2 regions of the Streptomyces sp. DSM 41931 genome follow, and region 1 is predicted to be linked to the other one. Evidence: riboswitches for the same ligand, from Rfam matches in the RefSeq annotation. Region 1 holds a riboswitch; the other holds the start of a gene.
What was found. A riboswitch is a leader RNA that binds a small molecule or an ion and turns the genes downstream of it on or off. The one in region 1 is predicted to bind cyclic di-AMP.

Region 2: linked by a shared signal. The riboswitch ahead of ACP7TJ_RS12965 (transglycosylase family protein) and the one ahead of ACP7TJ_RS24880 (M23 family metallopeptidase) in region 1 are both predicted to bind cyclic di-AMP.

The regions. Positions count from the first base shown of each region.
Region 1 covers NZ_CP189902.1:5,387,192-5,394,763, forward strand. The annotation lists gene ACP7TJ_RS24870 (M16 family metallopeptidase) at 341-1,723, shown strand; gene ACP7TJ_RS24875 (M16 family metallopeptidase) at 1,720-3,108, shown strand; cyclic di-AMP (ydaO/yuaA leader) riboswitch at 3,308-3,472, shown strand; gene ACP7TJ_RS24880 (M23 family metallopeptidase) at 3,485-4,258, shown strand; gene ACP7TJ_RS24885 (GntR family transcriptional regulator) at 4,458-5,162, shown strand; gene ACP7TJ_RS24890 (HPr family phosphocarrier protein) at 5,299-5,580, opposite strand; gene ACP7TJ_RS24895 (GNAT family N-acetyltransferase) at 5,757-7,572, shown strand, end outside.
Region 2 covers NZ_CP189902.1:2,821,120-2,828,691, reverse strand. The annotation lists gene ACP7TJ_RS12985 (SurA N-terminal domain-containing protein) at 1-34, shown strand, start outside; gene ACP7TJ_RS12980 (nucleoside triphosphate pyrophosphohydrolase) at 54-1,046, shown strand; gene ACP7TJ_RS12975 (cytochrome P450 family protein) at 1,242-2,537, shown strand; gene ACP7TJ_RS12970 (transglycosylase family protein) at 2,730-3,665, shown strand; cyclic di-AMP (ydaO/yuaA leader) riboswitch at 3,885-4,053, shown strand; gene ACP7TJ_RS12965 (transglycosylase family protein) at 4,058-4,756, shown strand; gene eno (phosphopyruvate hydratase) at 5,025-6,305, shown strand; gene ACP7TJ_RS12955 (FtsB family cell division protein) at 6,406-6,882, shown strand; gene ACP7TJ_RS12950 (DUF501 domain-containing protein) at 6,911-7,444, shown strand; gene ACP7TJ_RS12945 (Ppx/GppA phosphatase family protein) at 7,441-7,572, shown strand, end outside.

The DNA of each region.
Region 1 (7,572 bases):
CCGCGGGGGCGCCCCGTGGCCGACACGACCCGCTCGTGCTCTCGGCACGCCCCTCGTGAGCGCGACAGGACCTCGCCCCGCGCACCCCGGCGCACACCCCGCCCGTCCGCATCGCGGAGGCGCACGACGGCGCACCCGAGAGGGCGACCCGGCGCACACCACTCGTCACGCGCCGTGCGCGTCCTTCACCCCCGCACCACCCGCCCCACCAGGTTCTCGCTCTCGGCGTAGCCGCCCGGTCCGGGAACTCCACCGGCCGTCCGCACGCTTGCATACAGTGGCAGGACCGGCAGAAACGGCGGTGTCGACGACGACCGCCTCCGCGATCGAAGGGACGTACATGCCCATGGGTCACACGGCCACAGCCCAGGCAGGCTCCGGGGGCCTGACAGCGACCGAACACCGCCTGGCCAACGGCCTGCGCGTGGTGCTCTCCGAGGACCACCTGACCCCGGTCGCGGCGGTGTGCCTCTGGTACGACGTGGGCTCACGGCACGAGGTCAAGGGCCGTACGGGCCTGGCGCACCTTTTCGAGCACCTCATGTTCCAGGGGTCCGCCCAGGTGAAGGGCAACGGCCACTTCGAACTGGTGCAGGGCGCCGGCGGCTCGCTCAACGGCACCACCAGCTTCGAGCGGACCAACTACTTCGAGACCATGCCCGCCCACCAGCTCGAGCTCGCTCTCTGGCTGGAGGCCGACCGCATGGGCTCCCTGCTGACCGCCCTGGACGAGGAGTCCATGGAGAACCAGCGGGACGTCGTGAAGAACGAGCGCCGTCAGCGCTACGACAACGTTCCCTACGGCACCGCCTTCGAGAAGCTGACCGCCCTCTCCTACCCGGAGGGCCACCCGTACCACCACACCCCGATCGGGTCGATGGCGGACCTGGACGCGGCGACCCTGGAGGACGCCCGCCAGTTCTTCCGCACGTACTACGCGCCGAACAACGCGGTGCTGTCCGTGGTCGGCGACATCGACCCCGAGCAGACGCTCGCCTGGATCGAGAAGTACTTCGGCTCCATCCCGTCGCACGACGGCAAGCCCGCCCCGCGCGACGGCTCGCTGCCCGACGTGATCGGCCGGGAGCTGCGCGAGGTCGTCGAGGAGGAGGTCCCCGCGCGGGCGCTGATGGCCGCCTACCGGCTTCCGGAGGACGGCACGCGCGCGTGCGACGCGGCCGACCTGGCGCTCACCGTCCTCGGCGGCGGCGAGTCCTCGCGGCTCTACAACCGCCTGGTGCGGCGCGACCGCACGGCCGTGGCGGCCGGGTTCGGCCTGCTGCGGCTGGCCGGGGCGCCGTCCCTGGGCTGGCTGGACGTCAAGACGTCCGGCGACGTGGAGGTGCCGGTGATCGAGGCCGCCATCGACGAGGAGCTCGCCCGGTTCGCCGAGGTGGGCCCCACCGCGGAGGAGATGGAGCGCGCCCAGGCCCAGCTGGAGCGCGAGTGGCTCGACCGGCTCGGCACGGTCGCCGGCCGCGCCGACGAACTGTGCCGCTACGCCGTGCTGTTCGGCGACCCGCAGCTCGCCCTGACCGCCGTGAGCCGGGTTCTGGAGGTGACGGCCGAGGAGGTCCAGGAGGTCGCCAAGGCGCGCCTGCGGCCCGACAACCGCGCGGTGCTCGTCTACGAGCCCGTCGCCCCCGCGGCCGGTGACGCCGCCGACGAGACCGAGGAAGCCGCCGCAGCCGGCGCCGACGAGAACGAGGAGACGGCGAAGTGACCGAGCTCGCCACGATGGAGTTCCACCCCCGGCCGCAGGGGGGCGAGGCCAAGCCCTGGGCCTTCCCGGCCCCCGAGCGCGGCACCCTCGACAACGGCCTGACCGTGCTGCGCTGCCACCGCCCCGGACAGCAGGTCGTCGCCGTCGAGGTGGTCCTCGACGCGCCCCTGGACGCGGAGCCCGAGGGGATCGACGGCGTCGCCACGATCATGGCGCGCGCCTTCTCCGAGGGCACCGACAAGCACTCCGCCGAGGAGTTCGCCGCCGAGCTGGAGCGCTGCGGCGCCACCCTCGACGCGCACGCCGACCATCCCGGCGTCCGCCTCAGCCTCGAGGTGCCGGCCTCCCGGCTCGCCAAGGCGCTCGGTCTGGTCGCCGACGCCCTGCGCGCGCCCGCCTTCGCCGACAGCGAGACCGAGCGGCTGGTCCGCAACCGCCTGGACGAGATCCCGCACGAGCTGGCGAACCCGTCCCGCCGCGCCGCGAAGGAGCTCGCCAAGGAGCTGTTCCCGGCGAGTGCGCGCATGTCGCGCCCGCGCCAGGGCACCGAGGAGACCGTCGCGCGCATCGACTCCGCCGCCGTGCGCGGCTTCTACGAGAAGCACGTCCGCCCGGCCACGGCGACCGCCGTGGTGGTCGGCGACCTCACCGGCGTCGACCTGGACGCGCTGCTCGCCGACACCCTGGGCGCCTGGACCGGCTCCCAGGCCCGGCCGCGGCCCGTCCCCGCGGTGGTGGCGGACGACACCGGCCGCGTGGTCGTCGTGGACCGGCCCGGCGCCGTGCAGACGCAGCTGCTGATCGGCCGGATCGGCCCGGACCGGCACGACCGTGTGTGGCCCGCACAGGTGCTCGGCACGTACTGCCTCGGCGGCACCCTCACCTCGCGCCTGGACCGCGTCCTGCGCGAGGAGAAGGGATACACCTACGGCGTACGGGCGTTCGGCCAGGTGCTGCGCTCGGCCCCCGACGGCTCGGGCGCGGCGATGCTGGCCATCAGCGGCTCGGTCGACACCCCCCACACCGGCCCGGCGCTGGACGACCTGTGGACCGTGCTGCGCACGCTGGCCGCCGAGGGCCTCACCGACGAGGAGCGCGACGTCGCCGTGCAGAACCTGGTGGGCGTGGCGCCGCTCAAGTACGAGACGGCGGCGGCCGTCGCGAGCACCCTGGCGGACCAGGTCGAGCAGCATCTGCCGGACCACTACCAGGCCGACCTGTACCGGCAGTTGGCCGCGACCGGCACCGTGGAGGCCACGGCGGCGGTGGTGAACGCCTTCCCGGTGGACCGTCTGGTGACCGTGCTCGTCGGCGACGCGGCGCAGATCAAGGCGCCCGTGGAGGCGCTCGGGATCGGCGAAGTCACCGTCGTGACGGCCGAGTAGAGCCGCAGCGGGACGCACGCGCGAGAGCCCCGGTGGCGGGAACGTCACCGGGGCTCCCTTATGCCCGGATTGGGGCGGAGGTTGCCTGTCTGCCCTGTGGGATGCGCTACAAAACCCGGGAATCGTTTGGGGATTGCGAGAGGTGCCGCTTAGTTTCGTGCGGGCTGTTCGTCGGGCAGTGCGCCGCATCCGCGGCAGCGGACAGTCATCGCCGAGTCCCCGTACGGCGCGAGCCAGGGGAGCCGGGGACCCAATGCAGTCCCTGGGGTGAATCGGACGCCCGCGCGTGTCGCGAGGGGGTCCGTAGGAGACCTTCCTGCTCCGAACCCGTCAGCTAACCCGGTAGGCGAGAGGGAAGGAAAGGACCAGCTTGTACATGGCGTTCACCCGCGCCACCGGGAAGCACCGTCGTCCCAGCCGCGTCCAGCGCGGCACCGCCCGCGCCGCGGGCGTCGCGGCCCTCGCGGGCACCGGCGTCGTCGGCTCCCTCGCGGCCCCCGCGCTCGCCGCCGAACCGGCCGCGGCCCAGACCGGCCTCACTCCCGTCGTCACCCTCGGCGACGTGGTCGCCGACCGCATCGACGCCCAGGCCGCGGCCCAGCACGAGGCCGCCCGCGTGGCGGCCGAGGAGGCCGCGCGCAAGGCGGCCGAGGAGGCGGCCCGCGAGCGGGCGGCCGAGGAGGCCGAGAAGGCCCGCGCCGAGCAGGAGCGCGCCGCGCGTGAGGCGGAGCGCAAGCGCCTCAACACCTTCGTCTCCCCGATCCCCGGCTCGTACGTGTCGACCTCCTACCAGAGCGGCGGCGCCATCTGGTCGTCCGGCAGCCACACCGGGATCGACTTCCACGCCGCCAGTGGCACGCCCGTCCAGTCCGTCGGCGTCGGCACGGTCGTCGAGGCCGGCTGGGGCGGCGCGTACGGCAACCAGGTCGTCATCAAGATGCACGACGGCACGTACACCCAGTACGCGCACCTGTCGTCGATCGCGGTGTCGGTGGGCCAGGAGGTCACCGCGGGCCAGCAGATCGGCCTGGCCGGCGCCACCGGCAACGTCACCGGCGCCCACCTGCACTTCGAGGCGCGCATGTCCGCCGAGTACGGCTCCGACCTCGACCCGGTGGCCTACCTCCGGTCCCACGGCGTGAACATCTGAGGCGCGCCCTCCCGCCTTCCGGGCCCCGGCTCTTCGTGAGCCGGGGCTTTCGGCGTTTTCGGGCGTCCGTCCGGACGCCGCCTGTCCAAAAATTATGTATGGATTCCGGTCCGCCGTCGGAAATTGTCGTCGGTTGCAATAGAGTCACGAACGGACGTCAAGCGTCGACGTTTCACGGGGATTAAGCCGGAGGTCGGTCATGCGTATTCCCGCGCACTCGGTGTGCACGGCGATCCGGGACGACATCGTCGCCGGTGTCCACGAGCGCGGGGGCCGGCTCACCGAGGAACTGCTCGCCCGCCGCTACGGGGTCTCCCGCGTCCCCGTCCGCGAGGCGCTGCGCACCCTGGAGGCGGAGGGGTTCGTGGTGACCCGGCGGCACGCGGGCGCGTGCGTGGCGGAGCCCACCGAGCAGGAGGCCGCCGACCTGCTGGAGATGCGCCGGCTGCTGGAGCCCCTCGGCGCCTCCCGGGCGGCCCAGCGGCGCACCGACGCCCATCTCAAGGTGCTGCGCGGCCTGGTCAGACTGGGGCAGGAACGCGCACGTCAGGGCAACAGCGAGGATCTGCGCTCGCTGGGCGGATGGTTCCACGAGACGCTCGCCCAGGCCTCCGGCAGCCCGGCGCTGACGTCGATGCTGACCCAGCTCAGGCACAAGATCGCCTGGATGTACGCGGCCGACGGCCCGCCCGACCCGGTCGCGTACTGGGCGGAGCACGGCGCGATCGTGGACGCCGTGGCGCGCGGCGACGGCGAGCGGGCGCGGACCCTCACGGCCCTGCACACCGAGCAGGCGGACGCCGGACGCCGGCTGCGGTTCGGCTCCGGCGCCGCACGCGCCGTCGGCACGGACCGTGTGAGGAACTCGCAACATCCCGTAAACATGACGAGCCTGCGCCATTAACACAGGTCCCGTATACAAAGAGGGCGCAAATGGCGGGGGCTTTTCCTGCTGCCCGGAAATGGGAATGGGAAAGGCCCGCCCGGTGGTCCGGACGGGCCTTTCCGCGTCACACGGCAGTCGCGTGCGTAATTCGGATTCAGACGGTCTCGGGAAGTTCCTCGAGACCCTCGGCGACCAGCTTCGCCAGCCGGTCCAGGGCGGCGTCCGCGCCCTCGGCGTCGGAGGCGAGGACGATCTCCTCACCGCCCTGGGCGCCCAGGCCCAGGACGGCCAGCATCGAGGCCGCGTTGACGGGGGTGCCCCCGGCCTTGGCGATCGTCACCGGGACGCCTGCGGCCGTGGCGGCTCGGACGAAGATGGAGGCGGGGCGGGCGTGGAGACCCTCGGCCCAGCCGACGTTGACGCGGCGCTCAGCCATGTGTTGCTGCCCTTCGCTGTTCAGGGTTGTCTAGACCAGTCTTCCATATCGTGGCGCGTGCCCGGAGCGGCGTCCGGGACGGCCCCCACGACCGCCGGGCCGCGGCCTCGGCCCGGCGGTCGTCCACCACAGACTGCCTCGCGCCGCTGTCGGACGCGAGCCGTACTCTGGGGCCCATGCAGACCTCGTCGGAGCGCCACGAGTACCCCGCCCACTGGGAGGCCGACGTGGTGCTGCGCGACGGCGGCACCGCACGCATCCGCCCCATCACCGTCGACGACGCCGAGCGCCTGGTCAGCTTCTACGAGCAGGTGTCCGACGAGTCGAAGTACTACCGCTTCTTCGCGCCCTACCCGCGGCTGTCCGCCAAGGACGTGCACCGCTTCACCCACCACGACTTCGTGGACCGGGTCGGGCTCGCGGCGGCCGTCGGCGACGACTTCATCGGCACCGTGCGCTACGACCGCATCGGCGCCGGCGGGCGGCCCGCGACCGGCGCGGAGGCCGACGAGGCCGAGGTCGCCTTCCTGGTGCAGGACGCCCACCAGGGCCGGGGCGTCGCCTCCGCCCTGCTGGAGCACATCGCCGCCGTCGCCAGGGAGCGCGGCATCCGCCGTTTCGCCGCCGAGGTGCTGCCCGCCAACACCAAGATGATCAAGGTGTTCACCGACGCCGGATACCGCCAGAAGCGCAGCTTCGAGGACGGCGTGGTGCGCCTGGAGTTCGACCTCGAACCCACCGACCGCTCCCTGGCCGTGCAGTACGCGCGCGAGCAGCGCGCGGAGGCCCGCTCGGTGCAGCGGCTCCTCGCGCCCGGCGCGGTCGCCGTCATCGGCACCGGCCGCGCTCCCGGCGGCGTCGGGCGCAGCATCCTCGACAACATCCGCGACGGGGGCTTCACCGGCCGCCTCTACGCCGTCAACGGGGCGCTGCCCGAGGGGCGGAAGGAGCTCGACGGCGTCCCCGCCTTCCGTTCCGTGCGCGACATCGACGGTCCCGTGGACCTCGCGGTCGTCGCGGTGCCCGCCGAACGGGTCCCCGAGGTGGTCGCCGAGTGCGGCGAGCACGACGTCCAGGGCCTCGTCGTGATCTCCGCCGGCTACGCCGAGTCCGGCCCCGAGGGCAGGGAGCGCCAGCGCGCCCTCGTCCGACAGGCCCGCAGCCACGGCATGCGGATCATCGGACCGAACTCCTTCGGCGTCATCAACACCTCGCCCGAGGTGCGGCTGAACGCCTCGCTCGCCCCCGACATGCCCCGCGCCGGCCGCATCGGCCTGTTCGCCCAGTCCGGCGCCATCGGCGTCGCGCTGCTGTCCCGCCTGCACCGGCGCGGCGGCGGCGTCACCGGAGTCACCGGCCTGTCCACGTTCGTCTCCTCCGGCAACCGCGCCGACGTCTCCGGCAACGACGTCCTGCAGTACTGGTACGAGGACGCCGACACCGACGTCGCCCTGATGTACCTGGAGTCCATCGGCAACCCCCGCAAGTTCACCCGCCTCGCCCGCCGCACCGCCGCCGCCAAGCCGCTGGTCGTGGTGCAGGGCGCGCGCCACGGGGCGGGACCGCGCGGGCACGCCGTCCGCGCGACCCAGCTGCCGCACGCCACGGTCTCCGCCCTGCTGCGCCAGGCCGGGGTGATCCGCGTGGACACCATCACCGAACTGGTCGACGCCGGTCTGCTGCTCGCCCGCCAGCCCCTCCCCGCAGGACCCCGGGTGGCGATCCTCGGCAACTCCGAGTCCCTGGGCCTGCTCACCTACGACGCCTGCCTCGCCGAGGGGCTGCGCCCGCACCCGCCGCAGGACCTCACCACCGCCGCCTCGGCGGCGGACTTCCACGCCGCGCTCTCCCGGGCGCTGGCCGACGACTCCTCCGACGCGGTCGTCGTGACCGCCATCCCCTCGGTGGGCGAGGGTTCGGACGGCGACGCGGCCCTGGCGGAGGCGCTGCGCTCGGCCGCCGCCGAGCAGCCGACCAAGCCGGTCCTGGTGG
Region 2 (7,572 bases), 2.6 Mb from region 1:
CACCGCCACGGACGGGCCGCCGCTGGGGCTGTGACGTGGGCTAGTTTCGAAGGGTGAACGCAACCAGCCCCGCACCGGCCCCCGAGGCCGCCCCCGGCCGTGTCGTCCTGCTCACCACCAGCCACCGGGTCGCGCCAGGACTGCTGTCCTGGCCCGCCTGGCAGGCCCTGCGCGCGGCCGACCGGGTGCTGTGCGCGGACGGCGCCCATCCGCAGCTGCCGTATCTGCGGGAGGCGGGAATAGCCGTCGAGGAGGCCGCGCCCACCGCCGAGGAGGTCGTCGACGCCTGCGCCGGCGGCCGCACGGTGGTCGTCGTCGCGTCCGGCGAGGGCGAGCCCGCGCTCACCGACGGACTGGCGCGGATGGCCGGGAGCGGCAGGGTCCGCATGCCCGAGCTGGAGCTGCTGCCCGCCTCCTACGACCTGCCGGGCGCCCGCCTGCTGGACCTGGTGCAGGTCATGGACCGCATCCGCGCCGAGTGCCCGTGGTCCTCGCAGCAGACCCACAAGGGGCTCGCCAAGTACGGCATCGAGGAGGCGTACGAGCTCGTCGAGGCCATCGAGGACGGCGACCGGGACGAGCTGCGGGAGGAGCTGGGGGACGTGCTGCTCCAGGTCGTCTTCCACGCGCGGATCGCGGAGGAGCACCCGGAGGAGCCGTTCTCCGTCGACGACGTGGCGGGCGGGATCGTCGCCAAGCTCGTCCACCGGCATCCGCATGTCTTCGGGGAGGAGACGGCGCGGACGCCGGAGGAGGTCAAGGCGCACTGGATGCGGACGAAGGCGGAGGAGAAGCGGAGGGAGTCCGTCACGGACGGGGTGCCGGTGGGGCAGCCGGCGCTGGCCCTCGCCGCCAAGCTGGCGGGGCGGGCCCGCGGGGCGGGCCTCTCCGTTCCTCTCCCCTCCGGGGAGGGCGTCGGCTACGAGCTGCTCGCGCTCGCGGCGCGGGCGGAGGCGGAGGGCGTGGACGCGGAGGCGGCCCTGCGGGCTGCGGCGCGTGCGTACCGGGACGCGATCCGCGCCACCGAACAAGACACGCGAGCCTGACCTCCCCACCTCGGGGGCTCCGCCCCCGAACCCCCACTCGCGCAGTTCCCCGCGCCCCTTCAGGGGCGCGGGGAACTGCGCGAGCAACCCCCACGGACCCGCACGGGTTCCAGGGGCGCGGGGAACTGCGCACACAACCCCCACCCACCCGCACGGGCCCGCGGCCCATAACCCCCCGCCCGTTAGGGTCACCCCATGCGCGACCAGCCACCCCCCACCCCCCACGGCCCCGCCCCCGACCTGTTCACATGGGAGTTCGCGGCCAACCCCTACCCCGCCTACGCCTGGCTCCGCGAACACGCTCCCGTGCACAAGACCAAGCTCCCCAGCGGGGTGGACGCCTGGCTGGTCACGCGCTACGCCGACGCCCGGCAGACCCTCGCCGACAACCGTCTGTCCAAGAACCCCGCGCACCACGACGAGCCCGCGCACGCCAAGGGCAAGACGGGTATCCCGGGCGAGCGGCAGGCCGATCTGATGACGCATCTGCTGAACATCGACCCGCCGGACCACACCCGCCTGCGCCGCCTGGTCAGCAAGGCGTTCACCCCCCGCCGGGTCGCCGAGTTCGCCCCCCGCGTGCAGGAGCTCACCGACGACCTCATCGACCGCTTCACCGCGAGCGGCAGCGGCACCGCCGACCTCATCCACGATTTCGCCTTCCCGCTCCCCATCTACGCCATCTGCGACCTGCTCGGCGTCCCGCGCGAGGACCAGGACGACTTCCGGGACTGGGCGGGCATGATGATCCGTCACGGCGGCGGGCCGCGCGGCGGGGTGGCCCGGTCGGTGAAGAAGATGCGCGGCTACCTCGCGGAGCTGATCCACCGCAAGCGGGAGGCGCTGCCCGCCGAGCCCGTCCCCGGCGAGGACCTCATCTCGGGTCTGATCCGCGCCTCCGACCACGGCGAGCACCTCACGGAGAACGAGGCCGCCGCGATGGCGTTCATCCTTCTCTTCGCCGGCTTCGAGACCACCGTCAACCTCATCGGCAACGGCACCTACGCCCTGCTCACGCACCCGGAGCAGCGGGAGCGTCTGCAGCGGGCGCTGGCCGAGGGGGACCGCGGGCTGCTGGAGACCGGGGTGGAGGAACTGCTGCGCTACGACGGCCCGGTGGAGCTGGCGACCTGGCGGTTCGCCACCGAGCCGGTCGTCATCGGCGGGCAGCGGATCGAGACCGGCGACCCGGTCCTGGTCGTGCTGGCCGCGGCCGACCGGGACCCGGAGCGGTTCGCCGACCCGGACACGCTGGACCTGGGCCGCCGCGACAACCAGCATCTGGGGTACGGGCACGGCATCCACTACTGCCTGGGCGCCCCGCTCGCGCGTCTGGAGGGGCAGACCGCGCTCGCCACGCTTCTGACGCGTCTTCCGGATCTCAGGCTGGCGGCCGATCCGGCCGAACTGCGCTGGCGCGGCGGCCTCATCATGCGGGGTCTCCGCACGCTTCCGGTGGAATTCTCCCCTCCTTGTTCAGGGCAGACCTGACCTTCCTGTCCGTGCCCGGGGGCCGGTGCACGGAAACCTGAGACATGCTCAACTCTGTGATCTTCATGTGATCTGCACGGCATGAACTTGTGACAAGTGATCGTCTGCCTATACGTTCACCCATCAAGTACGGCGCGCTGCAAGGTTTTGCTCGCCCGTGCCGGTCCTCGCTGCCGAGTGAAAGGCTTCCGCATGCTCTCCGGGAACGGCCGACACCGTCGCCCCCGCCAGGCTCCGGCTCTGCTCGTCGCCGCCGGGGTGACCGGCTCCGCGATCGCGATTCCGCTCCTCGGGGCGGGCGCCGCCAGCGCGGCGGACGGTGAGACCTGGGACCGGGTCGCGGAGTGCGAGAGCGGCGGCTCCTGGAGCCAGAACACCGGCAACGGCTACTACGGCGGACTGCAGTTGACCCAGGACGACTGGGAGGACTACGGCGGCCTGGAGTTCGCGCCCAGTGCCGACCAGGCCAGCCGCAACCAGCAGATCACCGTGGCCGAGAGAATCCTCGCCGACCAGGGCGTCGGCAAGTGGCGCGCCTGCGGCCTGCTCACGGGTCTGAACCAGGACACCGCGTCCCCGAACGTCGACCCGGGCGTGCCGACCGACGCGGACCGGGAGGACTCCCGGAACGACGGTACCGCCACCCCGTCCGGTTCGCCGGAATCCAGTGATTCGTCCGCTTCCCCCTCTCCGTCGGCGACGTCCGGTTCGTCCGAGAAGGAGAAGAGTGACGCGAACACCGGGGCCTCTCCGTCCGCCTCCGCCACCCCCGAAGGTGACGAGTCGGACAAGTCGGGTGAGAGTGCCGGTTCTTCGGCCGCGACCGAGTCCGAGGACACAGGCTCGGGCCGCCACCGCGGTCCCGTCGCCCAGGAGGACGAGACCGCCGACGCCGTGACCCCGCCGTCCGGCCGGCACGCCTCGCGGTCCGTGGAGAGGCCCGCGGGGATCACCGACGACCGCTACACCGTGCAGACCGGCGACAGCCTCACCTCCATCGCCGACTCCCTTGCCCTGACGGGTGGATGGACGGCGCTGTATGTCGAGAACCAGCAGGTCGTCGGCGAGGACCCGGACCTGATCCTGCCCGGTCAGCGGCTTCTGGTGGACGCCGAGACCGGCGAATAGCGGTCGGAAACGGGCAGTCGAAGGCGCCCTGGGGTGGCGGCAGTTGACAGGGCGATTAGAGCTGAATGTCCGTAATAAGGACTGTGAGAGATAGATCTCAGAAGCCCTGATCATCTTTGATTATCCACCGATCGCGTGCTTACGGTCGTGACCGCTCGCCATCGCGGGCCCCGGCTGCCGCCACGCCGAATCCTGCCAGTGGCAGCACGGGAACAGTCGTCGCGTCATGCGCCGTAGGCAGGAGCGGGGGACCCAGGTAAGTGCCGCGACCGGACGGTTGACGTCCGGTACGGCTCGGGGTGAAGCCGCGTCCCGGGAGGGACGTGGCCGGGCAACTCAACCGGCCCGAACCCGACAGCTCACCTCGTAGGCGTCGGTGAGGGGATCCATCCATGCTGTTTTCCGGCAAGGGCAAGCACCGTCGTCCGTCCAAGGCCACTCGCGCCATCGCCATCGCCGGTGTCGCCGGCGCCGCCGTCGCCGGCCCGCTGATGGCGTCCGGCACGGCTTCCGCCGCCACCGCGTCCGAGTGGGACGCCGTCGCCCAGTGCGAGTCCGGCGGCAACTGGTCCATCAACACCGGCAACGGCTACTACGGCGGTCTGCAGTTCTCCGCCTCCACGTGGGCCGCGTACGGCGGCACCCAGTACGCCGCCACCGCCGACCAGGCCACCAAGGCCCAGCAGATCGAGATCGCCGAGAAGGTCCTCGCGGGCCAGGGCAAGGGCGCCTGGCCGGTCTGCGGCACCGGCCTGTCCAACGCCGCCTACAACGGCTCCTCCGCCGAGGGCTCCTCGCAGGAGTCCGGCTCCACCGAGTCGCGCGAGAGCGAGCAGAAGGCCTCCCGCTCCGCCGAGCGCCCGGCCGCCCCGGCCGAGCAGAAGGCCGAGAAGAAGACCGTCACCACCCCGACCGGCAAGAAGGTCGAGAAGGGCGACGGCGAGTACAAGGTCGTCAAGGGCGACACCCTCAGCTCGATCGCCGCGGAGCACGACGTCAAGGGCGGCTGGGCGAAGCTGTTCGACCTGAACGACGACATCGTCGACAACGCCGACCTCATCTACCCGGGCCAGCAGCTGCACCTGAAGTAAGGGCAGACCCGCAGGTCCCTCCCCGTCCCCACGGGCTCCCCGCCCCGGTGCGTTTCTTCCCCCGTACGCACCGGGGCGGGGTCATGTCCGGACGCATTCCGGTCACGGTTTTCCGAACCTGCTTTGTTCCGCGCGGAAACAATCTACGCTCGGTTCTGTCCATGAGGCGGGCGGCGAGATGGCCGATCGCCCGGAGCCGGTTAGGCTCGGACCCGCAGGGCCCCCGCGGCCCCGCTCACCCGCGTCACATCCCAAGAAGGAGATGCTCGTGCCGTCCATCGACGTCGTCGTAGCCCGGGAAATCCTGGACTCCCGAGGCAACCCCACGGTCGAGGTCGAGGTCGGCCTCGACGACGGCAGCACGGGTCGTGCCGCCGTCCCGTCCGGCGCCTCCACCGGCGCCTTCGAGGCCATCGAACTCCGTGACGGCGACGCCGGCCGTTACCTGGGCAAGGGCGTCGAGAAGGCCGTACTGGCCGTCATCGAGCAGATCGGCCCGGAGCTCGTCGGCTACGACGCCACCGAGCAGCGCCTGATCGACCAGGCGATGTTCGACCTGGACGCCACCGACAACAAGGGCTCGCTCGGCGCCAACGCCATCCTCGGCGTCTCGCTCGCCGTCGCGCACGCCGCCTCCGAGGCCAGCGACCTGCCGCTGTTCCGCTACCTGGGCGGCCCGAACGCGCACCTGCTGCCGGTGCCGATGATGAACATCCTGAACGGCGGCTCGCACGCCGACTCCAACGTGGACATCCAGGAGTTCATGATCGCCCCGATCGGCGCGGAGTCCTTCTCCGAGGCGCTGCGCTGGGGCGCCGAGGTCTACCACACCCTCAAGAAGGTCCTGAAGAGCAAGGGCCTGGCCACCGGGCTCGGCGACGAGGGCGGCTTCGCCCCGAACCTCGGCTCCAACCGCGAGGCCCTGGACCTCATCCTCGAGGCGATCAGGGAAGCCGGCTACACCCCCGGCGAGCAGATCGCCCTGGCCCTCGACGTGGCCGCCTCCGAGTTCTACAAGGACGGCGTCTACACCTTCGAGGGCAAGGAGCGCTCGGCGGCCGAGATGACCGAGTACTACGCGGAGCTCGTCGACGCGTACCCGCTCGTGTCCATCGAGGACCCGCTGTTCGAGGACGACTGGGAGGGCTGGAAGACCATCACCGACAAGCTCGGCGACAAGGTCCAGCTCGTCGGCGACGACCTGTTCGTCACCAACCCGGAGCGTCTGGCCCGCGGCATCGAGGAGGGCGCCGCCAACGCCCTGCTGGTGAAGGTCAACCAGATCGGCTCGCTCACCGAGACCCTGGACGCCGTGGAGCTGGCCCAGCGCAACGGCTTCAAGTGCATGATGTCCCACCGCTCCGGCGAGACCGAGGACGTCACCATCGCCGACCTGGCCGTCGCCACCAACTGCGGCCAGATCAAGACCGGCGCCCCGGCCCGCTCCGAGCGCGTCGCCAAGTACAACCAGCTGCTGCGCATCGAGGAGATCCTCGACGACGCCGCGGTGTACGCCGGCCGCAGCGCGTTCCCCCGCTTCAAGGGCTGAGCGCCGCTCGCGTAGGAAGCGTCGTACGTACGTCCCCGTACCCGGTCCCGTACCGTGTGCGGGGACGTACGCGTGTATGAGACGGACGAGAGGCGGGAACATGGCGGTGAAGGACCGGGACCGTTTCTCCACCGCGACCCGGATCCGGCTGATCGGTGAGCAGACCGCGGCCCGGGTCTACCGCTCGCAGACCAAGCGGCAGGCCCGCCGCTCCCGGCTGACCGGGCGCGCGGCCCTGCTCGCCCTGGTCCTCTGCTCCCTGGTCGTGGCCCTCGCCTACCCGATGCGGCAGTACGTCTCCCAGCGCGCGGAGATCGCCGACCAGCAGAAGGAGCAGGACGAGACCCGCCGCCGGGTCGAACGGCTGCGCGATCTCAAGGCCCGCTGGCAGGACGACGCGTACGCCGAGCAGGAGATCCGCAGGCGCCTGCACTACGTCATGCCGGGGGAGACCGGCTACATCGTCATCGACCCGGCCGGCGCCGGGACCACGCGCGGCGACCTCCGGGCCGCCGACCGCCCCTGGTACGCCAACGTCTGGGACGGCGTCGACAAGGCCGACGCCGCCGCCCAGTGACCCGACGGAACACCGCAGAAAGACACGTATGGACACCCCTCCGCCCACGACCCCGCGTACCGAGCCCACCGACGCGGACGTCGAGGCCTTCAAGCAGCAGCTCGGCCGGCCCCCGCGCGGGCTGCGCGCCATCGCGCACCGCTGCCCCTGCGGGCAGCCGGACGTCGTGGAGACCGCGCCGCGGCTGCCCGACGGCACGCCCTTCCCGACGCTGTACTACCTGACGTGCCCGCGGGCGAACTCCGCGATCGGCACGCTGGAGGCGAACGGCGTGATGAAGGAGATGACCGAACGGCTGGCCGCGGAACCGGAGCTGGCGGCCGCCTACCGGGCGGCGCACGAGGACTACATCCGGCGCCGCGACGAGATCGAGGAGCTGAGGAACTTCCCCAGCGCGGGCGGCATGCCGGACCGGGTGAAGTGCCTGCACGTGCTGGTCGCCCACTCGCTGGCCGCCGGACCGGGCGTCAACCCGCTCGGCGACGAGGCGCTGGCGATGCTGCCGGAGTGGTGGAGCAAGGGCCCCTGTGTGACGCCCGCGGCCGAGGAGGACGCCCAGTGACCCGGGTCGCCGCGATCGACTGCGGTACGAACTCCATCCGTCTGCTGGTGGCCGACGCCGACCCGGCGACCGGTGAACTCACCGAACTGGACCGGCGGATGACGATCGTGCGGCTCGGCGAGGGTGTC